DNA from 2 places in the Paraburkholderia sp. USG1 genome. Region 1 is predicted to be linked to the other one. Evidence: predicted binding sites of a transcription regulator. Region 1 holds the regulator's gene; the other holds the start of a gene.

Region 1 (9,804 bases):
CGAGATGCGCGAGCGCGTCGAGGCCGGACATCCGAACCATACGGCGCTGTTCGATCTGAAGCACGACCGCGGCGGGATGGTGGATATCGAATTCACCGTGCAGTACTGGGTACTGTTGCACGCGGCAAGCGACCCCGAACTGATCCGCAATACCGGCAACATTGCGTTGCTGCGCGAAGTGTCGCGCTTCGGCCTGATGAGCGAGGCGGAGGCGGAGACGGTCGGCGCGGCGTATCGCACCTACCGCAAGCTGCAGCACAAGCTGCGGCTGGACGGGATGGAGAAGGCGCGGGTCGAGCCGGCGCTGGTGGCCACGGAACGCGAGGCCGTGCTGGGGTTGTGGAAGCGCGTGTTCGGGTGAAGGCGCGGGTTGATCCGCGCTCGGGTGGCGAGGATCAACCCGCCTGGTGAACAACTAGGCCGCCAGCATTTCCTTCGCGTGCTTGCGGGTGGTCGGAGTGATCTCCAGGCCGCCGAGCATCCGCGCCACTTCTTCGATGCGGCTCGCCTTGTCGAGCGAGGTCACGCTGCTGACCGTGCCGCCTTTGCCGTTGCCCGCCTTGGCGACCTGGAAATGATGGTCGCCGCGCGCGGCGACTTGCGGCAAGTGCGTCACGCACAGCACCTGGCGCTGCTGGCCGAGCTGATGCAGAAGCCGTCCGACCACTTCGGCGACGCCGCCGCCGATGCCCGTATCCACTTCGTCGAAAATCAGCGTGGGCGTGGGGCTGGCGGCGCTCGCGATCACTGCGAGGGCGAGGCTGATCCGCGCCAGTTCGCCGCCCGAGGCGACTTTGGCGAGTGGCCGCAGCGGCACGCCGGCATGACCGGCGACGCGGAACTCGACCTGTTCGAGCCCATGCGCGCCACCTTCGGGCAGCGGCACCAGCGCGACTTCGAAGCTGCCGCCTTTCATTGACAGTTCCTGCATGCCCGTGGTGACCGCCGCGCCCAGCGCCTTGCCGGCCTTGGCACGCGCTTTCGAGAGTTTCTTCGCCTCGGTCAGGAAGTTTTCTTTGGCTTTGGCTTCGGCGGCGTGCAGGCTGTCGAGGTCGGCGGCCGCGTCGAGCGCGGCCAGTTGCGCGCGGCGCGCCTCGTGTTCCTCCGGCAGCGTTTGCGGCTGCAGACGGAATTTGCGTGCGGCCGAATGCAACGCGTCCAGACGCTTTTCGACCTGCGCCAGCCGGTCCGGATCGAGTTCGAGCTTTTGCGCGTAATGGCTCAGCGAATAGGCCGCTTCCTGCAACTGGATTTCGGCCGGTTCGAGCGCGGCGAGTACATCGTTCAAGGCCGGATCGATCTCCGCCAGATCGCGCACCTTCGAGACGATCGAGGACAGATGCGTGATCATCGCCTCGTCCGATTCGGACAGCGCGCCGAGTGCGCCTTGCACGCCGTCGATCAGATTGGCCGAATGCGACAGCCGCCGGTGCTCCGAATTGACCTCTTCCCACTCGCCGGGCTGCGGCGCGAGTTTGTCCAGTTCGGTGAGCTGCCAGGCGAGGCGCTCGCGTTCCAGTTGCAGCTCACGGTCACGCGTTTGCGCATGCTCGACCGCCTGAACCCTCTCGCGCCATGTGCGCCATGCCCGCGTGACGGTAGCCGCCGTGTCGGACAGTCCGGCGTGAGTGTCGAACAGTTCGCGTTGCGCGTCAGGGCGCATCAGCAACTGGTGCGCGTGCTGGCCGTGAATATCCACCAGCATCTCGCCGACCTCGCGCAACTGCGCGAGCGTCGCCGCGGTGCCGTTGATGAACGCCCGCGAGCGGCCGTTGCCATCCACCACGCGCCGCAGCATCACGGTGCTGCCGTGATGACCGTCGCTGCCCGTCGTGCCGAGCGCCTGCTCGTCGAGCCATTGCTCGACCTGCGCATGGGTCTCGAATTCCGCCGTGATGTCCGCGCGGCTTTCGCCGGTGCGCACGACGTTCGCATCGGCACGGGCGCCGAGCGCGAGCGCCAGCGCGTCGATCAGGATCGACTTGCCGGCGCCGGTTTCGCCGGAAAAAACAGTGAAGCCGGTGTCGAATTCGAGATCGAGCGCGGCGACGATGACGAAGTCGCGTATCGAGAGGTGGCGAAGCATGGAGGTCGTCTGATGAGCTTGGTGGTCAGGGTTCGGCAGCGGCGGCGTTCGCGTTCCGGTGGCCTCGCCGCTCAGGGCTTGGGGTCTTCTTCGTGCGACGGGTATTCGTTCCAGTGCAGCTTCTTGCGCAGCGTGGCGAAATAGCTGTAGCCGACGGGATGCAGCATGGGCACCGTATGACGCGAGCGGCGCACTTCGATCGTGTCGCTCAGTTCGAGCGAGGTGAACGACTGCATGTCGAAATTGACGTTCACTTCGCGCCCCGAGACGATCTGGATGCTCACCTTGGAATCGTCCGGCAGCACGATCGGACGGTTCGACAGCGCGTGCGGAGCAATCGGCACCAGCACGATGCCCTGCAATTGCGGATGCAGAATCGGCCCTTGCGACGACAGCGCATAAGCGGTAGAGCCGGTGGGCGTGGCCACGATCAGGCCGTCCGAGCGCTGGTTGTACATGAAGCGGCCATCTACCGAGACATGCAGCTCCGCCATGCCTGAGAAACCGCTGCGGTTGACCACCACGTCGTTGAAGGCCAGCGCGTGATAGATCGGGTTGCCGTCGCGCATGATGCGCGCTTCGAGCAGCACGCGTTCTTCGCGTTCGAAATTGCCGGCCAGCATTTGCGGCACGATCTCGCGCATGTCGGAGATCGGAATGTCGGTAATGAAGCCAAGCCGCCCGTGGTTGATGCCGATCAAAGGCGTACGGTACGGCGCGAGCTGACGGCCGATGCCGAGCATGGTGCCGTCGCCGCCCAGCACCACGGCCACGTCGGCGCGCGCGCCGATCTCGGCGGGGCGCAGCGCCGGGTAGTCGGTGACGCCGATCTCGGCGGCGGTATCGGCTTCGAACACGACCTCGAAGCCGCGCTTCGCGATGCACAAGGCGAGCGCGGTCAACGGCTCGGCGATACCCGGCGTATTGTTGCGCCCGACGAGCGCGACGGTCTTGAACTGGCTGGTCACTTGCATGCCGGCATTACACCATAGGTGGGGCCTGAAAAGAACCGTGGGCAGACCCGGTGGCGAGCCGACGTGCGCGGGCCGCCAGCGCGTCTCGCGATTATCGTTAGAATGGTGAAGCCTTGATGACATGCGCGCCGGTTAAAGTGCGGCGGGGTGCCGGCAGCCGGGCCGCCCGGAAGGCGGCCCGCGACGTGGTCCGCAACGCGCCGGGCTGAACGCCGGCCAACGTGCCGGGCCGGAGGCAACGTGCCGCAGCGGCAAGCGGCGGCGCGTTCGTCAGGGATGGGCGCCCCTAGCGCTCGCGGTAGTCGTGCCATTGAGCTAAAATTTTCCGTCATGCTAGATCCTCGCGCACAAACCCTCCTCAAAACGCTGATCGAGCGCTACATCGCCGAAGGTCAGCCGGTCGGCTCGCGCACGTTGTCGCGCTATTCGGGTCTCGAACTCAGTCCCGCAACGATCCGCAACGTGATGTCCGACCTCGAGGATCTGGGGCTCGTGATCAGTCCGCATACTTCCGCGGGCCGCATTCCCACGCCGCGCGGCTATCGTCTGTTCGTGGACACCATGCTGACGGTGGAGTCCGCCGCTGACGAAGAAGCGGTGATGCGTACCGTCAAGACCACGCTGCAGGCGGGCGAGCCGCAGAAAATCGTCGCCGCGGCGGCCAGCGTGCTGTCCAACCTCTCGCAGTTCGCCGGCGTGGTGCTCACGCCGCGGCGCAGCCATGTGTTCAAGCAGATCGAGTTCATGCGCTTGTCGGACAAACGCATTCTGCTGATCATCGTCACGCCGGAAGGCGACGTGCAGAACCGCATCATGGCGACCCAGCGCGATTTCTCGCCGTCGCAACTTGTCGAGGCCTCCAACTACATCAACGCACACTTCGCGGGCCTCTCGTTCGACGACGTGCGCCGCCGCCTGCGCGAAGAAATCGACGAACTGCGCGGCGACATGACCACGCTGATGCATGCCGCCGTCACGGCCAGTACGGACGAAGCCGACACGGGCGAAACCGTGCTGATTTCGGGCGAGCGCAACCTGCTCGAAGTGGCCGACCTTTCGTCGGACATGGCGCGCTTGCGCAAGCTGTTCGATGTGTTCGACCAAAAGACCAGTCTCCTTCAGTTGCTCGACGTGTCGAGTCACGCGGCGGGCGTGCAGATTTTCATTGGCGGCGAGTCGAATCTCGTGCCGATCGAGGAAATGAGCGTGGTCACCGCGCCTTACGAGGTGAACGGCAAGATCGTCGGCACCTTGGGCGTGATCGGACCGACCCGCATGGCCTACAACCGCGTGATTCCGATTGTGGACATTACCGCGCGCCTGCTTTCGCTGACCCTCAGCCAGCAGTAAATAGCTTCGGCTTCCGGTGTTGGCTGTTCCAGCCACGAATAATGCGTGACGGCGCACGGCTTGCCAATTGGCCGAATGGCCAGGGGTGTCCGGCGGACCGGTGCATGCACCACGCCGCTATAATGGTTCTCACCTGAACCGACACTCCGCCTGAGCGGGTTACCTCTGCTGCCTATGCGCTTCGACCTCGAGCGGCCTTCACAGAACGCCACGTCACACCGTGTCGCTGTGCTGCTGATCAATCTCGGCACACCCGACGCGCCGACGCCGCGTGCGGTCCGCCGCTATCTCGCGCAGTTTCTATCCGATCCGCGCGTGGTCGAAATTCCGGCGCTGCTCTGGCAGATCATCTTGCGTTTGCTGATTCTGCCGTTTCGGGGCGTCGCTTCCGCCAAGAAGTACGCCGCGGTGTGGATGCCGGAAGGTTCACCGCTGCGCGTCCATACTGAGAAGCAGGTGGAGGGCTTGCGCCATCTGCTGCAACTGAACGACTACACGGTGCTCGTCGATTACGCGATGCGCTACGGCACGCCGGGTATTCCGGCCATGCTGAACCAGCTCAAGCTGGCGGGTGCCGAACGCGTGCTGCTCATGCCCATGTATCCGCAGTATTCGTCGTCCACCACCGCTACCGCTTTCGACGACGCCTTTTCGGCGCTCAAACGCATGCGCAATCAGCCGGAAATCCGCACGGTGCGCCAGTACGCCGATCATCCGGCCTACATTGCGGCGCTTGCCGCGCAGGTGCATCAATATTGGCATCAGCACGGCCGGCCGGATTTCGCCGCGGGCGACAAGCTGGTGCTGAGTTTTCACGGCGTGCCCAAACGCACGCTGGATCTCGGCGACCCATACCACGAGCAATGCCAGCAAACCGGCGCGCTGCTGATGCAGGCGCTCGAACTGACGCCGGTGGAATGCCGCATTACGTTCCAGTCGCGTTTCGGCAAGGCCGAGTGGTTGCAGCCGTACACGGCGCCCACGCTCAAAGAATTGGGCGCGGCGGGCGTGCGGCGCGCCGATGTGTTCTGTCCGGGCTTCACTGCCGACTGCCTTGAAACCATCGAGGAAATCGGCATGGAAGTGCGCGACGAATTCCTGCATGCGGGCGGCAAGGATTTCCATCGGATTGCCTGCCTGAATGCGTCGCAGGCGTGGATTGCCGCGTTGGGGGAAATCGTCGCGCAGAATCTGCAGGGCTGGCCGGTGCAGGCGCTGCCGGTGCCGCATACGACAGGAGCTTGAACAGGCTCATGAATTACGGGATTTCAACCGAAGCGGGCGCGAAACTGCGCATCGACAAATGGCTTTGGGCGGCGCGCTTCTTCAAGACGCGTTCGCTCGCGGCGGCGGCCGTCGAAAAAGGGCATGTGCGCATTGACGGCGCCAGCGTCAAGCCGGCCAAAGACGTGCGCGTCGGCGACCTGGTCGAGATCGAGATAGAGCGGATTGTGTGGCAAGTGGCGGTGCTGGGCATGTGCGACGTGCGCGGCCCGGCGAGCGTCGCACAAACGCTTTATGCGGAAACCGAAGAGAGCAGGGTGAAGCGGCAGGTCGAACAGGAGCGGCGCAAGACGTATCGCGAACCGGCGGCCGCATTGCACGGCCGGCCGACCAAGCGCGACCGGCGCACTATCGACAAACTTTCAGGTGGGGGTTGAACAGCTGTTCCATGGTTGCGTGCACACCGCCGTATTCGGTAGTGTGATCGTTGACAGCCCCGGACATGCAGATGGTCGTGGTGCCCGCAATCAGTACCAATGCGACCACCGAGATTGCAAAGGTCAGTTTCACGGTGCTCCCCTAGGGAAGGTTCAGGAGAAAGACGGGCGAATCGGGTGGAATTGCAATATGTCGGAAAGGCTTACGTCAGATTAGGGTTAACGCGTCTTTTCCGATGCTTTATTGGAGCATAGGCCACTTGCAGTCCGCACTCAATCTCAATCTGATTGCGCCGCAATAATGGTTGTAACCGGGCATTTCCGCCGTTCGGCCATGATACGAAAAGATCCGGGAGAGCCGCTTGAAATGGTTCTTTCCGGCCTCATCTGCCGTGTTGATTTGCGGTGGCTCGCGAAGTTGTCTGTCGCGATTTTGCAACGCACAAACCACGCCAGGTTTTTGCGCTGCCGTCACCGCCGGCTTTTACCTCGCTTTCACTTTTTAACGACTTTCAGCGACATGGAAAACACGCAAGAGAACCCGACGAGCCAGAATCCTAAGCCCGCCGAAGAAACCGCGCGCCAGGCCGCCGAGGCCGCGGCACCTCAACAGGAAGCAGCGGCGAACGCGGCGACCGACTCGCCGGCGAGCGCCGAGCAGGCTGCACTCGCCGAGGCTCAGGCAAAGATCGCCGAGTTGCAGGAAAGCTTCCTGCGGGCCAAGGCCGAGACCGAGAACGTGCGCCGCCGCGCTCAGGAAGACGTCGCCAAGGCGCACAAGTTTGCGATCGAGAGTTTTGCCGAGCATCTGCTGCCGGTGATCGACAGCCTCGAAGCAGCCGTCGCGCACTCGTCCGACGATCCTGCGAAGGTGCGCGAAGGCGTCGAACTCACGCTGCGCCAGCTCACCGGCGCACTGGAAAAGGGCCGCGTCGTCGCCCTGAATCCGGTGGGCGAGAAGTTCGACCCGCATCGCCATCAAGCCATTTCCATGGTGCCGGCCGACCAGGAGCCGAACACCGTGGTGGCCGTGCTGCAAAAGGGCTTCGTGATTGCCGATCGGGTGCTGCGTCCGGCACTCGTGACCGTCGCGGCCCCGAAGTAAGCACCGCCGGGCTTCGTAAGCCGTTTCGTCCGGCAGGCGCCGTCATGGCCAACATTCCCGTCGACGCCACCGCGTTCGCGGTCTTCGGCATGCAGGAGTTGAGCGCCGCGTCATTCGACGCGGCGCTCGCCGAAGCCGGGGATGAACTGGCCGTGGTGTTTTTCTGGGGTTTCGACTGCTTCAATTGCGAGATCGCCAAGAAGGCGATGCTGGCGCAGCCGGACGCGATTCGCGCACTCGGCCTCAAATGGTTTCACAGCAACGTTTACGAGCATCGCGAGCTGGGCCGGCGCTTCATGCTGCACGGGGTGCCAACATGGTTCTTCTTTTACCGCGGCAAGCGGCTCGGCCGGGCAACCGGCTGGCACGGCCTCGGGCAGTTCCAGGCCGCGGTCGCGGCCGCGCGGGAGAAGATCCGGGCAGGTAATGCTGAGAAAAACGCTGCAAAAACCGCCGGCGCGCAAGCTGATGGAGTAAATCTGGGCAAAAGTTCGCCCGATTGAAAAAAATTAAAGACCGCATCGCAAAAGAGGTCTTGAAAACGATGCGGACGCACTTATGTTGAGTGCAGGTAGGAATTGAGAGCGGATCGCCTTACCGCCAGCTAGGCAAACAAGGCGATTCCCGCAGCGATCAAAGTCAGGAGATTAGTAAAAATGGGCAAAATCATCGGCATCGACCTCGGCACGACCAACTCGTGCGTGGCGATCATGGAAGGCAATTCGGTCAAGGTGATCGAGAACTCGGAAGGCGCGCGCACCACGCCGTCGATCATCGCTTACATGGAAGACGGCGAGATTCTCGTCGGCGCGCCTGCGAAGCGTCAGTCGGTCACGAACCCGAAGAACACGTTGTACGCAGTCAAGCGCCTGATTGGCCGTCGCTTCGAAGAAAAAGAAGTGCAGAAAGACATCGGCCTGATGCCGTACAAGATCATCAAGGCCGATAACGGCGATGCATGGGTCGAAGTGCGCGACCAGAAGCTCGCTCCGCCGCAAATCTCCGCGGAAGTGCTGCGCAAGATGAAGAAGACCGCTGAAGACTATCTCGGCGAGCCGGTCACCGAGGCGGTGATCACGGTTCCCGCGTACTTCAACGACAGCCAGCGTCAGGCAACCAAAGATGCAGGCCGTATCGCCGGTCTGGAGGTGAAGCGGATCATCAACGAACCGACCGCGGCTGCTCTGGCTTTCGGCCTCGACAAGAACGAAAAGGGCGACCGCAAGATCGCGGTGTATGACCTGGGTGGCGGTACGTTCGACGTGTCGATCATCGAAATCGCGGATGTCGACGGTGAAAAGCAGTTCGAAGTGCTGTCCACGAACGGCGATACGTTCCTCGGCGGTGAAGACTTCGACCAGCGCATCATCGATTACATCATCGGCGAGTTCAAGAAAGAGCAGGGCGTCGATCTGTCGAAAGACGTGCTCGCGCTGCAACGCCTGAAGGAATCGGCTGAAAAGGCCAAGATCGAGCTGTCCTCGAGCCAGCAAACCGAAATCAACCTGCCGTACATCACGGCCGACGCGTCGGGTCCGAAGCATTTGAACCTGAAAATCACGCGTGCGAAGCTGGAAGCGCTGGTTGAAGAGCTGATCGAACGCACCATCGAACCGTGCCGCGTGGCGATCAAGGACGCAGGCGTGAAGGTCGGCGAAATCGACGACGTGATTCTGGTCGGCGGTATGACCCGCATGCCGAAGGTGCAGGAAAAGGTCAAGGAGTTCTTCGGCAAGGATCCGCGCCGTGACGTGAACCCGGACGAAGCCGTGGCCGTTGGCGCCGCGATCCAGGGTCAGGTGTTGTCGGGCGACCGCAAGGACGTTCTGCTGCTCGACGTGACCCCGCTGTCGCTCGGCATCGAAACGCTCGGCGGCGTGATGACGAAGATGATCAACAAGAACACCACGATCCCGACCAAGCACGCGCAGGTCTACTCGACGGCTGACGACAATCAGGGCGCCGTGACGATCAAGGTGTTCCAGGGCGAACGCGAAATGGCAGCCGGCAACAAGCTGCTGGGCGAGTTCAACCTGGAAGGCATTCCGCCGGCACCACGCGGCACGCCGCAGATCGAGGTGAGCTTCGACATCGACGCGAACGGCATTCTGCACGTCGGCGCGAAAGACAAGGCGACCGGCAAGGAAAACCGCATCACGATCAAGGCGAACTCGGGTCTGTCCGAAGCCGAAATCGAGAAGATGGTGAAGGACGCCGAAGCGAACGCCGAAGAAGATCACAAGCTGCGTGAGTTGGCCGATGCCCGCAACCAGGGCGACGCGCTGGTCCACAGCACGAAGAAGGCGCTCACCGAATATGGCGACAAGCTGGAAGCCGGCGAGAAGGAAAAGATCGAAACCGCGCTGAAGGATCTCGAAGAAACGCTGAAGAGCGGTTCGAGCGACAAGGCCACGATCGAAGCCAAGATCGAAGTGGTCGCCACCGCCTCGCAGAAGATGGGCGAGAAGATGTACGCCGACATGCAGGCTGCGCAAGGTGCTGAAGCCGCGGCAGCAGGCGCGGCGGGTGCGGGCGGCGCGGGTGCATCGGCTGGTGGCGCGAGCCAGCAGCAGGACGACGTGGTCGACGCCGAGTTCAAGGAAGTCAAGAAAGACTAAAGCCAGGTCG
Region 2 (9,804 bases), on a different contig from region 1:
CGTCATGGGACTGGCAGCCGCACGTGGATGCGAGCCAGCGTTATATGCGCAATCACATCGATCTGGATTCGCTCGAAGCGATGGCGCGCTTTCCCGCCGTCGTGCGTTGACCATCGCACTGCTAACCATGCAACCCACCTCACGAACAGGAAGCCGACATAATGAAAAAGCTCTTCAAACAGGCGGTAATTGGCGCTGTGCTGCTTTGCGCGTCGGGCACTTTCGCATACGCCGCCGAGCCGCAGTCGTGTGCGCAGGTCAACATGGCGGGGCCGGGATGGACCGACATCGACGCCACCAATGCGATGACCGGCGTACTGTTGAAAGCGCTCGGCTATAAGCAGAACGTGGCGAACCTGTCGGTGCCGATCACCTACCAGGGCTTGAAGAAAGGTCAGATCGACGTGTTTCTCGGCAACTGGATGCCGGCGCAGGCACCAGTCGTCAAGCCGTTCGAGGAAGAAAAGTCGATCGAGGTCGTGCATCCGAATCTGACCAACGCCAAGTTCACACTGGCTGTGCCCGACTATGTGGCCGCCGCCGGCATTCATTCTTTCGCGGATCTGGCAAAGAACGCGGACAAATTCGACAGCAAGATCTATGGCATCGAGCCTGGCGCGCCGGCCAATCAGAACATCAAGAAGATGGTCGACGACAAGGCGTTCGGCCTCGGCAACTGGAAGCTCGTCGAGTCGAGCGAGACCGGCATGCTCACGCAGGTAGAGCGCGCCGTGCGCGAGAAGAAGTGGATAGTCTTTCTCGCGTGGGAACCGCATCTGATGAACACGAAGTTCAAGCTCACCTATCTCGACGGCGGCGACAAGTACTTCGGGCCCAATTACGGCGGTGCCACGGTCAATACGGTGGCGCGCAGCGGCTATGCCGAGCAGTGTCCGAATGTCGGGCGGCTCTTCAGGCAACTTACCTTCAATGTCGATCTGGAAAACGGCGTGATCACCGAAGTACTCGAAAAGAAGTCCACCGTGGATGCAGCCGCGACGCAAGCGCTCAAGCGTCACCCCGAATTGCTGAAGTCGTGGCTCGACGGCGTGAACACGGCCGGCGGCGCCAATGGCTTGCAAGCCGTGCAGACCGCACTCGGCGTGAAATAACAGCGTATTCCTAACAATGAGGTCGCCGGGCGACAGATTTATGTCGCATCCGGTCGAATCCCTGTGAATCTGGACTCGTATTCTTGATCCGGCGATGTAGGGCGACTGGTCATTGCATGCATCGCGAATAGCTTCAATCCGTTTTACTCGGCCTCAGCCGGTTTCGAACTGCCCGTCATGCGAGAAGCGCCGCGCGTTGGTCAACAGCGCGCAGCAGGGATCGCTTTATCCAACGAAATACGCAGGCAAAGAGCAGGGGAGAATTAGATGAAGAAGAGCAATGCCGTCAGCCTTTCGGGACTCGCTATCGCGGCAAGCGCCGTATTCGCGCCGACAGCGGCCCATGCGCAAAGCAGCGTCACACTGTACGGCATTCTGGATGCCGGTATCACCTACGTGAACAATGCCGGTGGTGCCCACCAGTTCAAATTCGACGACGGTATTTCATACGGCAACCGGATCGGCTTCAAGGGCGTGGAAGATCTCGGCGGCGGCTTGCAGGCCGTGTTCGTACTCGAGTCGGGTTTTCACGTGGGTAACGGGCAATATGCATTCGGCGGCGCCGAGTTCGGCCGCCAGGCTTATGTCGGCCTGAAGAACAACTGGGGTACGCTCTCGCTAGGTAACCAGCTCGATATGACCGAAGAATTTGTCTACCTGTATAACATCTCGGCATGGGCGAGCGGCTACGCGATCCATCAGGGCGACTTCGACCGGATGAATGGCGACCGGCTGCCGAATTCGGTCAAGTTTCTCTCCAACGACTATGCCGGCTTTTCGTTCGGCGGCATGTATTCGTTCGGCAATACGGCCGGCGACTTTCATAACAAGAGCGCCTGGAGCGTGGGCGCACGTTACGAGCACAGCGCGTTCAACATGGGCGCCGCCTATACGCAGTTGAACAATCCGTACGGCATCTACGCATTCGACCCGTACGCGATGATCGGCACGCGCACGTTCCTCGGCAAACCGACCGTTTCTGTCGATCCGGCAACCGGCGCGGTGACGGATCTGTATAGCTCGTCGTCGTTCCCGGTCGACGAGCAAGGGGCGTTTGCAGTGGGCGCGGCCTACACGATCGGCAAAGTCATGTTGAGCGGTGACTTCACCTACACGACGATCAAGGGCCTCGGCGAGACCTCGCATATGCAAGTCTATGAAGCGGGCGCTTCTTATACCTTCACTCCGGCGTTGATGCTGTACGGCGGTTATCAGCACACGCGATTCGAAGGGAACCACTGGAATCAGGGTTCGCTCGGGCTGCATTACCTGCTGTCCAAGCGCACGGACGTCTATATTTCCGGCGACTATCTGCGAGCTTCAGATGGCGTGAACGCGGTGATCGGCTATAGCTTCACACCGTCCACCTCGAACACGCAGACCGATGTGCGGATCGGCATGCGGCATTCGTTCTGACGGGTATTTCTAACGCGCAACAACAGGGCGGTGTTCCATGTGACGGGGACCGCCCGCGCCATCACGATGTGCGTTCGAGCTGCTTCCTGAACGTCTCGATCAGCGCACGCACCTTTGCCGGCGGACGGCGTATCGGGAGGACGTATCGACATGGACGCATTGAAACGCGTCCTGCCTTTCGCCGACTACGACTGTTATCTGTGCGGACCCGGACAGTTCATGCGTGACCTGTACGAAGGGTTGCGCGGACTGAATGTGGCGGATGAGCGTATCCGTTTCGAGGCCTTCGGTCCGGCGAGTGTGAAGCGCACGACTGTCGTCGAAGTGCAGATCGAACCCGGTGCGGCGCTAATTTGCATGGCGCATCCGGTTGCCGGGGATCCCGGCGCGGGTGCGGGCGTAACGCTGGATCTCCGGGGGAGGCGAACGATAGCGTGGCCGACGTCGCGCGCGGCGTCAGTGAGCCGACTCGCGGACCTCGGCGCCCGAAGCGCTCGACAGGCAGCGCAACGCGCGATCGCCATCGCTACGGGCCGCCGCCTCGACCGGGAAGGTTTCCTTGCTGAATGCAACCACCTTGAATCCGGATCCCGCCGCGCGCGGCGTGGTGATACCCCAATGCCAGCCGCCATCCTGCTCGAATACATGCAGAACAGCCGTGTTCGGCACGTGTAAAGCCTCATAAGTCGTCATGGCACATTCCTCCGTCACAGCACGACCGTGAGTGCAAATTGCAGACTCCTGATTCGAGTTTAGTCGCATTTTGCTGCACCGCAATATTTAGTTTGTTGTAGAAACGTTGAATTAGTCTGCGGAGCCCTAGCCGGCGGGGATGGGCGCGCACCAAACCCGTGGGAAAAGCACAAACGGCACGGGCCGGCTCCGCTGTAAAGCGAATGCCGGCCCGTGTTGCCTGCGTTAACCGCCTGGTGTCTGGCGGGAGAGGAGGGTTGTCAGAAATCGAGTCCCGGGCCTCCTGCGCCAGGGCCGCCCGGCTGACCCGCGGCCGGTGTATCTTTCGGTGCCTCGTGGACGGTGGCGTCGGTGGTCAGCAGCAAGCCGGCTACCGAAGACGCGTTCTGCAGCGCGGCGCGCGTGACCTTGGTCGGATCGAGTACGCCCGACTCGACCAGATCGCCATATTCGCCGGTCTGAGCGTTGTAGCCGAAATTACCCGTGCCTTGCGCCACCTTCGCGACCACCACGCTCGCTTCCTCGCCGGCATTCGTGACAATCTGGCGCAACGGTTCTTCGAGCGCCCGCAGCACGATCTTGATGCCGGCGTCCTGATCGGCATTCGCGCCCTTGAGCCCGCTGATCGCCTGCTTCACGCGAATCAGCGCGACACCGCCGCCAGGCACGATGCCTTCTTCTACCGCGGCGCGCGTTGCGTGCAGTGCATCGTCGACACGGTCTTTCTTTTCCTTGACTTCGATTTCGGTTGCGCCGCCCACCTTGATCACCGCCACGCCGCCTGCGAGCTTCGCGACGCGTTCCTGCAGCTTTTCGCGGTCGTAGTCGGAGGTCGCTTCCTCGATCTGCGTGCGGATCTGCTTCACGCGCGCTTCGATGTTTTTACTGTCGCCCGCGCCGTCGATCACGGTGGTGTTTTCCTTGCCGACTTCGATGCGCTTGGCCTGACCCAGTTCGGCGAGCGTCGCTTTTTCGAGCGACAGGCCGGTTTCCTCGGCGATCACCTGGCCGCCGGTCAGGATAGCGATGTCTTCGAGCAGCGCCTTGCGACGATCGCCGAAACCGGGCGCCTTCACCGCAACGGTCTTCAGAATGCCGCGAATGTTGTTCACGACCAGCGTGGCGAGCGCTTCGCCTTCCACGTCTTCCGCAATGATCAGAAGCGGACGACCGGCTTTCGCGACCTGTTCCAGGATCGGCAGCAGATCGCGAATGTTCGACACCTTCTTGTCGTGCAGCAGCACAAACGGGTTATCGAGTACGGCGACCTGTTTATCCTGATCGTTGATGAAATACGGCGACAGGTAGCCACGGTCGAACTGCAGACCTTCCACCACGTCGAGTTCGTCGTCGAGCGACTTGCCGTCTTCCACGGTAATGACGCCTTCCTTGCCGACGCGGTCGATCGCTTCCGCGATACGCTGGCCGATCGACTCTTCGCCGTTGGCCGAAATCGTCGCGACCTGGGCGATTTCCTTGCTGGTGGTGGTCGGCTTGCTGATCTTCTTCAGCTCGTCGATCGCGGCGATCACCGCCTTGTCGATGCCGCGCTTCAGATCCAGCGGGTTGAGGCCCGCCGCTACGTATTTCTGACCTTCGCGCACGATGGCCTGAGCGAGCACGGTCGCCGTCGTGGTGCCGTCGCCCGCGGCGTCGCTGGTGCGCGAAGCGACTTCCTTGACGAGTTGCGCGCCGATGTTCTGCACGCGGTCCGACAGTTCGATTTCCTTGGCCACCGAAACACCGTCCTTGGTCACGACGGGCGAGCCGAAGCTGCGTTCCAGCACCACGTTGCGGCCTTTCGGACCCAGCGTGACCTTCACCGCATTGGCCAGAATGTTGACGCCTTCGACCAGCCGCGAGCGGGCGACATCGCTGAAAATAATTTCTTTTGCTGCCATGATTTGACGCTCCGTTCGTTATTGAGTGACGACTGCGACCACATCTTCTTCGCGCAGCACGAGCAGTTCGTTGCCGTCGACTTTGACCGACTGCCCGGCGTATTTGCCGAACAGCACGCGTTCACCGACTTTCAGATCGGGCTCGATGCGTTTGCCGTCGCTATCGCGCTTGCCCGGACCAATGGCGATCACTTCGCCCTGGTCGGGCTTTTCCGCGGCGCTTTCGGGAATGACGATGCCTGAAGCGGTTTTGGTCTCCTGGTCGAGACGCTTGACGATCAGGCGGTCATGCAAGGGACGTAGGCTCATGATTCGATTTCCACGGTTAATTTCTGGCACTCGTCGTTGGTGAGTGCTGACCGGGATCGAGTATAGAAATGAGTCGCGCGTTGCTCCAATAACGGATTCATCGATCCTTATCCGCAATTCGCATTTCACAATCGCGAATATTCATAGCTCGATTCGCTGGTTTTGCGCGGGGAGCCACGTCCCTATACTGGTCCGTTGCATCGGCATGTCCTATTGGGGCGCCGGATCACTCTCCCAACTCAACAGTCGGATCGCACGCGATCCGTGGGCTTTTACAAGGAATCAAGGCATGCAGGTCTCACAGGACACCACGGCGCGCGCCAGGCTTGAAGCGGCACTCGCCGGGTTGCCGGCACTGGCTCAGGCGATCGGCGAAGACGCCGCGCAACGTGAATTGCGGCGCGAGTTGCCATTCGACCGCTTCGCGTTGTTTCGTGAATCCGGTCTCGGCGTACTCCGCTTTCCGGCCGAGTGGGGCGGTCTGGGCGGATCGCTGGAAGATCTCTTTCATGTAATCGCCACGCTGGCCGCGCATGAGTCGAATGTCGCGCATGCACTGCGGATTCATTTCGACCAGACCGAGCAATTGCTGCTGTCGCCGCGTTCCGCCTTCAACGACACGCAGATCGAGCGCATACGGGAAGGGGCGATCTTCGGCGGTGCGTCTACCGAGTTGGGCACGGCGCGGCCCGGCGAAATCGTCACGAAGCTGGTGCGCGACGGCGAGCATTTTCGCGTGACGGGCAGAAAGTATTACTCGACCGGCACCGCGTTTGCCGACTACGCGCGGATCAACGTGCAGGACGAAAACGACGAGAAGGTGTCGATTGTGATTCCCGTGTCGCGCGAAGGGTTGCAGGTACTCGACGACTGGGACGGCATGGGGCAACGCATGACGGCAAGCGGCAGCCTCGTGCTAGACAACGTGCAGGTCTTTTCTCACGAGGTCGCGACGCGCGGCTATACGACGCTCGCCGGCCGGCACGGTAGCGCATTGCGGCAGTTGCACCTGGTGTCGGTCGCGGCAGGCATTGTGCGGAACATTGTTGCTGACGCCCGGCGCTACGTGACGCAATACGGCCGGCCTGTGCTGCACAGCCCGGCACCGTCGGCACGCGAGGACGGTTTCGTGCAGCAGGTGGTGGGCGATCTCGCGGCGCACAGCCTTTCCATCGATGCACTGATCGCGGCAAACGCACGCACGCTCGACCGCTCGGCGAATGCGATCCACAGCGGCGCGGCGAACGCGGAAGAGCTGGTGCTGGAAGGGGCGCTAGCCACCGCCAAGACGCAACTCGTGGTCAGCAAGCTGGCGCTGTATGCGGGCGAGCGTCTGTTCGAGATTGGCGGTGCATCGGCCACCGGCCGCGCGCACAATTTCGACCGCCATTGGCGCAATCTGCGCACGATCTTCAGTCATAACCCTTTGCTGCACAAGGCGCGCGTGATCGGCGATTACGAGCTGAACGGCGTGACCACGCATCTGACCGAAGGACGTGTGTTCTAACGCACGGCCATCCATTCACACCTTTTCGAGCATTGCACATCATGAGCCGAGATCTGCTGTTACTGCTGGAACCGGGCTTCACCGATCCGAACCATCCGGGCGAGCGCTTTATCTGCCCGGACGGAGCGCCCATTGAAGGTTTGCTGGCGGGCGATCCCGAGCGCAACGCCCGCCTCGACATTCGCCGGCTGCCGTTCCCGCGTCCTCGCACCGCGGTGATCGAGGCACTGGACGCCGAGCACCAGGGTCTGCCAGTGCTGATTCTCGGCGACGAGCAACCGGCGCCTGCCGATGCCCAGACGCTCGGCAACAAGCGCTTCGTGACCGACACGCGCCGTATTCTCGATCTGCTCGCGCAGCGCCACGGTTTTCCTAAAGTGCATTGATGTAGTCGGCCCGGTGACGGTTCGGGGTCTTCTGCTTTGCTTCTGGACGTCAGAACATCGGAGCAGATACATGACCCCGGCCGAAACCGCCACCTGTCGACCATAGATACGGAATCCTTATTCTCACCCGCCACCCGGCGACGATATCCGGCGCGCCTTTCCTCCCCACCGTGCTTTGCATATACATAACGATTGGTTCTTTTACCGCCGCTGCGGCTTTATCGTAAGCGCTGCGGCAGCAGCATTGCCGACACCACGACATTTCATTTCGGCCGACAGGGGCCGAAGCATCGGCAAAGGATCTCGATTACATGGCACGGTTGAATCGACGCGAATTTCTTATTTCATCGGGCGCGGCGCTCGCGGCGGCCGGCATGCCGGCCCTGGCGCTTGCCCAGGGCGAGGCGGGCGCACCGAAACGGGGCGGCACGCTGAACATGCTGATCAATCCGGAACCGCCCGTACTCGTGTCGATCTTCCAGACCACCGGGCCCGCGCTCGTCGCGAGTTCCAAGGTGCTGGAAGGCTTGCTGGCTTATGACTTCGACCTGCGCCCGAAACCGCAATTGGCCACCGCGTGGACCGTCAGCCCCGACGGACTGAAGTACACCTTCACCTTGCGGCAAAACGTGAAATGGCACGACGGCCAGCCGTTCACGTCGGCCGACGTCGCTTTCTCGATCGATCTGCTCAAATCAGTGCATCCACGGGGCCGCAGTACTTTCGCGAATGTAACGGGCGTCGCCACGCCCGACGCCCGCACCGCGGTGATCGAATTGTCGAAGCCGGCGCCGTATCTGTTGAAAGCACTCTCGGCCGGCGAATCGCCAATCGTGCCAAAGCACCTGTACGCGCAGGGCGATCCGCTGTCCAATCCCCACAACAACGCGCCGATTGGCACCGGGCCGTTCCGTTTCAAATCATGGACGCGTGGTGCCAATATCGTCTATGAGCGCAACCCGGCCTACTGGGACGCCGGCAAACCGTACATCGACAGCCTGGTTTTCAAAGTGATTCCCGATGCGGCCGCCCGTTCCGCCGCGTTCGAAACCGGCGCGCTCGATCTGGGCGGCGAGAATCCGGTGCCGCTCACGGATCTGCCGCGCCTCACGCAACTGCCGCAACTGGCGGTCGAAACGCGCGGCTACCGCTTTCTTGAGCCGCTCTCCGAGATCGACTTCAATCTCGATCATCCGATCCTCAAGGATCTGCGCGTGCGCCAGGCCATCGCGCATGCGGTCAACCCGCAGGTCGTGCAGCGCACCGTGGCCTATGGCTATGCCGATCTGTCGCCCACGCCGATTACGCCGGGCTCGCCCTATCACGACGCAAAACTCGTACCGTATGCGTTCGATACCGCCGAAGCGGAGAAACTGCTCGACGCCGCGGGCTATCCGCGCAAGGACGGCGGCGTGCGCTTCCGTCTGACGCACGACTTTCTGCCGTACGGCGACATGTACCGGCGCCAGGCCGACTATGTCAAATCGGCGCTGGGGCGCGTCGGCATCGACGTCACGGTGCGTTCGCAGGACCTGCCTGCATTCCTGAAGCGTGTGTATGCCGATCGCCAGTTCGATTTCACGAGCATCGGCGTCAATACGCTATTCGATCCGAGCGTGGGCGTTCAGCGTCTGTACTGGTCGAAGAATATCCGCCCCGGTGTGCCGTTTTCGAATGCGCCGCATTACAGCAATGCGGAAGTGGACCGGCTGCTGGAAAGCGCCGCGGTCGAAACCGACGAGAGCAAACGCGTGGTGCTGTACCAGCAGTTCCAGCAGATCGTTTACCGCGATCTGCCGATCCTCAACCTGGTCGCGCCGCGCATGGTCACGCTCGCGAACCGTCGTGTTCACAACCACACGGTGTCCGCGCAAGGCCTAGAAGGCAATCTCGCGGATGTTTATCTGAGTGCATGACAGGAGCGGCACGATGAGTCGAGGTTTGCGTTTCGGTGCGATTCTCCGGCGTACCGCATGGCAGGCGCTGCCGACGGTGATCGGCATTGTGATCCTGAACTTCTTCCTGCTGAAGCTGATGCCGGGCGACGCCGCCGACGTGCTTGCCGGCGAGTCCGGTTCGGCGACCGTGGAAACCATGCAGGTGCTGCGCGCGAAGTTCGGGCTCGATCAGCCGGTGCTGCATCAATTGTGGTCGTACCTCGCGCATCTGTCGCACTTCAGTCTCGGTTATTCGCCGCGCTACGACATGCCGGTGATGCAGCTGATCCTCTCGCGTTTGCCCAATACGCTGTTGCTGATGGGCGTGGCGTTGTCGTTCGCGATCGTGACGGGCGTGCTGCTCGGCGCGGTGATGGCGCATTGGGCCGGCAAGTGGCCGGACCGTGTGCTCTCGGTACTGGCCTTGCTGTTCTATTCGACGCCGGGTTTCTGGATCGGGCTGCTCGCAATCGTGCTGTTCTCGGTGCACCTCGGCTGGCTGCCGAGCGGCGGCAATCTGACGCTCGGCGTGCAACTGCACGG

What was found. The regulator HrcA, encoded in region 1, represses chaperone genes, less so after heat shock. The targets are predictions, from matches to a motif close to TTAGCACTCNNNNNNNNNGAGTGCTAA.
Region 2: NE850_RS07835 (co-chaperone GroES) is a predicted target of HrcA. The motif match lies at 5,455-5,481, and genes of this name have one in related genera.

The regions. Positions count from the first base shown of each region.
Region 1 is NZ_JAMWXW010000009.1:146,263-156,066, reverse strand. It holds gene glnE (bifunctional [glutamate--ammonia ligase]-adenylyl-L-tyrosine phosphorylase/[glutamate--ammonia-ligase] adenylyltransferase) at 1-361, shown strand, start outside; gene recN (DNA repair protein RecN) at 416-2,086, opposite strand; gene NE850_RS14540 (NAD kinase) at 2,158-3,060, opposite strand; gene hrcA (heat-inducible transcriptional repressor HrcA) at 3,391-4,410, shown strand; gene hemH (ferrochelatase) at 4,585-5,655, shown strand; gene NE850_RS14525 (RNA-binding S4 domain-containing protein) at 5,664-6,071, shown strand; gene grpE (nucleotide exchange factor GrpE) at 6,592-7,176, shown strand; gene NE850_RS14515 (co-chaperone YbbN) at 7,221-7,679, shown strand; gene dnaK (molecular chaperone DnaK) at 7,833-9,794, shown strand.
Region 2 is NZ_JAMWXW010000004.1:298,874-308,677, reverse strand. It holds gene betC (choline-sulfatase) at 1-110, shown strand, start outside; gene NE850_RS07855 (choline ABC transporter substrate-binding protein) at 162-1,112, shown strand; gene NE850_RS07850 (porin) at 1,380-2,528, shown strand; partial or broken gene NE850_RS39415 (pyridoxamine 5'-phosphate oxidase) at 2,664-2,879, shown strand; gene NE850_RS07845 (hypothetical protein) at 2,985-3,221, opposite strand; gene groL (chaperonin GroEL) at 3,482-5,122, opposite strand; gene NE850_RS07835 (co-chaperone GroES) at 5,141-5,431, opposite strand; gene NE850_RS07830 (acyl-CoA dehydrogenase family protein) at 5,721-6,938, shown strand; gene NE850_RS07825 (DUF3088 domain-containing protein) at 6,980-7,324, shown strand; gene NE850_RS07820 (ABC transporter substrate-binding protein) at 7,636-9,240, shown strand; gene NE850_RS07815 (ABC transporter permease) at 9,254-9,804, shown strand, end outside.